DNA from 2 places in the Arthrobacter sp. ZGTC212 genome. Region 1 is predicted to be linked to the other one. Evidence: predicted binding sites of a transcription regulator. Region 1 holds the regulator's gene; the other holds the start of a gene.
What was found. The regulator HrcA, encoded in region 1, represses chaperone genes, less so after heat shock. The targets are predictions, from matches to a motif close to TTNGCACTCGNNNNNNNCGAGTGCNAA.

Region 1 (2,398 bases):
TCCAGGACCATCAGGTGCAGGCCGCCGGACTTCTCGACGCGCACCACGGCACCAACCCAGCCGCTGTGCACGTCTTCAAGTACGAGCCCGATCTCGGCGCCGACTTTGGGCAATACCCGCCGGGCCGGGGCGCTAATGTCCTGCGGGCCCCACGAAAAATTCGACACGGGTGTATCCCTCACTCTGATTGCGGTTGGTTCCTGCGCGGATTCGGCACGTGCGGGCACGGGCTCCTCAATGCTAGCAACGCCGCCGATCCGTATTAGACTTAGCACTTGGGCAGGGTGAGTGCTAACCAGCCCGGCGCCAATCCGCATGCCTGTTCGGAACCGCTGTCAGGACACTCAGCACCGGCAGGACATCAGCAAGGGAGGGAAAACCATGAGTGAACCACGCAGACTCGAGGTGCTCCGGGCCATTGTTGAGGATTACGTGCATTCGCGCGAACCCGTTGGATCCAAAGCACTGGTGGAACGCCACCAGCTGGGAGTGTCCAGCGCCACCATTCGAAATGACATGGCGGCCCTTGAAGAAGAGGGCCTGATTGTCGCACCTCACACTTCCGCCGGACGCATCCCCACCGACAAGGGTTACCGCCTTTTCGTGGACCGGATTTCAGACGTCAAACCATTGTCCGCCGCCGAGCGCAAGGCCATCCAGACCCTGCTCGAGGGTGCAGAGGATCTCGATGACGTCATGGAACGGACCGTCCGGCTGCTCTCGCAGCTAACCAACCAGGTGGCTGTGGTGCAGTATCCGCATCTCGGCAACGCCAAGGTCCGCCACATCGAATTTGTCCTGCTGGCGCCGGCCCAGGTGCTGGTGGTCCTGATTTCCACCACCGGACGGGTGGAGCAGCGTGTCATCACGGTTCCGGACCAGGTGACCGAGCCGGACCTGCTGGAGCTGCGGCAGCATTTCCTGTCCGCACTCAGCGGCACGCCGCTGACCCGGATAACCGGACAACTGGCCGACTGCCTCGTCCAGGTTCCCGCCCCGAAGAGGCGGAATGCCGCGGCGCTGGCGCACTGTCTGGAGCAGCTGGCCGGAATCAACCGGGAAGACCGCATGGTCATGGCCGGCACCGCCAATCTGGCCCGTTCCACAGTAGACTTTCCACTGACGATAGGCCCCATCCTGGAGGCACTTGAGGAACAAGTCGTCATGCTTCGGTTGTTGTCGGAAATGGAGCAGGACGCCAGAGGTGTCTCGGTGCGGATTGGACGGGAGAACCCGCATGGATCCCTTTCAGAGGCATCAGTCGTAGCCACCGGTTACGGACCCGATTCTTCGGCAAAGGTGGGGGTGCTCGGACCAACCCGCATGGACTACCCCAACACCATGGCCACAGTGCGCGCCGTGGCCCGTTATCTTTCCCGAATACTGAACAACTAAAAAACGTTAGACGAATACAGCAGCATTACGCCGGTTGCCGCCGCCCGCGGGCGACAGCAGCCGGTGGACGCCTCCGGACGGAGGGCGGCGCGGTAACAACGCGGATACTGCCAATTACAGGAAGCGATGTGCACGAGTGAGCGATCACTACCAGGTCCTGGGTGTCGGACGCGACGCCACGGGCGAAGAAATCAAGAAGGCGTACCGGAAGCTTGCCCGCAAGCTTCACCCGGACGTTAACTCTGCTCCCGGAGCGCAGGACGAGTTCAAAGCCGTCACCCACGCCTATGAGGTGCTCGCGGACCCGCAGAAACGCCGCATCTATGACACCACCGGCAACGAGAACGGCAACGACAACGGCTTTGGCGGCGGCGCCGGCTTCGGTGGCCAGAACTTCGGCTTCCAGGACATCTTCGACACCTTCTTTGGCGGCGGCGGAGGCGGCGGCCGGGGACCGGCTTCACGGACGCGCCGCGGCCAGGATGCCCTCATCAATGTGCGCATCGATCTGAAGGATGCCGTCTTCGGCACCAACAAGAAGATCGAGGTCGACACCGCGGTCACCTGCCCCACCTGCGACGGAAGCTGCTGCCAGCCGGGAACCTCACCCCGGACCTGCGACATTTGCCACGGATCCGGCCAGGTACAGCGTGCCGTGCGCTCCATTCTCGGCCAGGTTATGACCAGCGCGCCGTGCGGGTCCTGCCAGGGCTACGGAACCGTTATCCCGGACCCTTGCCACGAGTGCGCCGGCGAAGGCCGCGTGCGCAGCCGCCGTACCCTGAACATCAAGATTCCCGCCGGTGTAGCCACCGGCACCCGCATCCAGCTGGGCGGACAGGGTGAAGCCGGTACGGCCGGCGGACCCCAGGGCGACCTGTACGTGGAAATCCGGGTAAATGCCGATCCTACGTTTGTCCGCGAAGGCGATGACCTGCACGCCACACTGACCGTGCCCATGACGGCGGCGGCGCTTGGGTCCTCCATCAACTTCGAGACGTTC
Region 2 (2,398 bases), on a different contig from region 1:
GCAACACCGCCGGCCAGCTTGGCCAGGCGTTCCTGCAGCTTCTCGCGGTCGTAGTCAGAATCGGAGTTCTCGATTTCCGCACGGATCTGGTTGACGCGGCCCGCGATTTCCTCGGGGTCACCGGCGCCTTCCACGATCGTGGTCTCGTCCTTGGTGACTACCACCTTGCGGGCCTTGCCCAGCAGGTCCAGCGTGGCGTTTTCCAGCTTCAGGCCAACTTCCTCGGCGATGACCTGGCCACCGGTGAGGATGGCAATGTCAGCCAGCTGGGCCTTGCGGCGGTCGCCGAAGCCCGGAGCCTTGACGGCAACAGACTTGAAGGTGCCGCGGATCTTGTTGACCACCAGGGTTGCCAGGGCTTCGCCTTCGACGTCTTCGGCGATGATCAGCAGCGGCTTGCCGGACTGCATGACCTTCTCGAGAACGGCAACGAGGTCCTTCACGTTGGAGATCTTGGAGTTCACGATCAGGATGTACGGATCCTCGAGGACCGTTTCCTGGCGCTCGGCGTCGGTGACGAAGTAACCGGAGATGTAGCCCTTGTCGAAGCGCATGCCTTCGGTGAGCTCAAGCTCCAGGCCAAAGGTGTTGGACTCCTCGACGGTGATAACACCTTCCTTGCCAACCTTGTCCAGCGCCTCAGCGATCAGATCGCCGATCTGCTGGTCACCGGCGGAGATGGAAGCCGTGGCAGCAATCTGCTCTTTGGTCTCGATTTCCTTGGCGGAGGCGAGGAGCTCGGCCGTGACAGCTTCGACAGCCTTCTCGATGCCGCGCTTCAGGCTCAGCGGGTCGGCGCCGGCAGCAACGTTGCGCAGGCCTTCCTTGACCAGTGCCTGGGCGAGGACCGTTGCCGTGGTGGTACCGTCACCGGCAACGTCATCAGTCTTCTTGGCAACTTCCTTGACCAGCTCTGCGCCGATCTTTTCGTAGGGATCGTCGAGCTCGATCTCCTTGGCGATGGATACGCCGTCGTTCGTGATGGTGGGGGCGCCCCACTTCTTCTCAAGAACAACGTTGCGGCCACGCGGGCCGAGGGTAACCTTCACGGCGTCGGCGAGGATGTTCAGTCCGCGCTCGAGGCCGCGGCGTGCCTCTTCGTCAAATGCAATGATCTTGGCCATAACGGCTTTCGTCCTTCCGGAACAGTCATGCTGGGTGCTTAGATGTTGCATTCCAGACTGCGGTGCCCGCGACGGACGGGCCAACAGGAGCGATCTCTTTACGCTCCCGCAGGCCCTCACCTCAGTGGCTTGCTCTTTCACTCAACGCCGACCGCTTTTAGCAGTCATACGGCAAGAGTGCTAAGTCAATAATTAGCACTCCCGCACACTGAGTGCAAGCGATCACGGCTCGGTGCTTGGCGCGTCACAGGCAACAGCATCCACGGGTTCCGTGTCCGTGTCCGCCGGGCAGTCATAGGATTGGCGGCCCGGCACCGGCAGCTACACGGTGCGGACGTCCTCAGCCTGCGGCCCCTTCTGGCCTTCGCCGATGTCGAACTCCACGCGCTGGCCCTCTTCAAGGGTGCGGTATCCGGATGCCTGGATTGCCGACCAGTGCACAAAAACATCCGTCTGTGCTTCGTCCACGGTAATGAATCCGTAGCCTTTTTCCCCGTTGAACCATTTGACGATCCCCTGCGCCATGTGCGTTTCTCCCACCTTCTTTGCGAGCGAAAGTCCAGCCACGGTGATCATGGCGGAACTGGCCGCGGCACACAGAGCAGTCCGGAACGCGGAGCTGTTTCTGCCGGCTCCGGATCCTGCGCGGTACGGCTGGCACTCACTGTAGCCAGTGCAGGCCGGAGCGCCCGGTGCTGTGCAGGATTGTTATGGAGTATTTACGCAGCAGGAGGCAGTTTGGCTGCTACTGGAAGCCCGGGCCGGGCACCACGGTGACCAGCGTGAAGTCCGGGGACTGAACGACGGTGGGAATCCCCAGCAGCTGCGACAGCTCCTGGGCATTGGGCAGCTGGTCCTCGGTGCCGTAGAAAATGATCGATCCCTGCAGCGGCTGTCCGCCCCAGTTGGCAACCTGCGCCGTAGTCCAGCCATCGGCTCCCAGCCGGGCTGACACGCTGGCTCCCAAGCCGCCGATTCCACTTCCGTTCAAGACCACTACGGGCTGGCTCCGGTCCACTGCGGCAGGCGCGGGTGAAGGTGTGGGGGAAGGTGTGGGTGCGGGCTCAGCACTCGGTGCAGCGGTGGCGGACGGGGTTGGTTCCGTACTCTGCCCGGGTTCAGAGGCCTGCGGTTCCGGGGATTCCACGGAAGCGGAGGAATCTGCGGCAGGCGCCCTGTCGCCGTCGTCCGCTCCGATGCCCAGGCGGGGAAGGACAAAGTAAGCCGCCACCCCAAGCACCAGGGCGAGTACGCCAACGGTGATGATTAGGCCG

Region 2: groL (chaperonin GroEL) is a predicted target of HrcA. The motif match lies at 1,282-1,308, and genes of this name have one in related genera.

Annotation. Positions count from the first base shown of each region.
Region 1 is NZ_PJIJ01000002.1:824,140-826,537, reverse strand. Features, by position in the region: gene CXQ89_RS10475 (DUF3097 domain-containing protein) at 1-167, opposite strand, end outside; gene hrcA (heat-inducible transcriptional repressor HrcA) at 382-1,395, shown strand; gene dnaJ (molecular chaperone DnaJ) at 1,532-2,398, shown strand, end outside.
Region 2 is NZ_PJIJ01000005.1:64,764-67,161, reverse strand. Features, by position in the region: gene groL (chaperonin GroEL) at 1-1,124, opposite strand, end outside; gene CXQ89_RS16860 (cold-shock protein) at 1,446-1,649, opposite strand; gene CXQ89_RS16855 (LytR C-terminal domain-containing protein) at 1,870-2,398, opposite strand, start outside.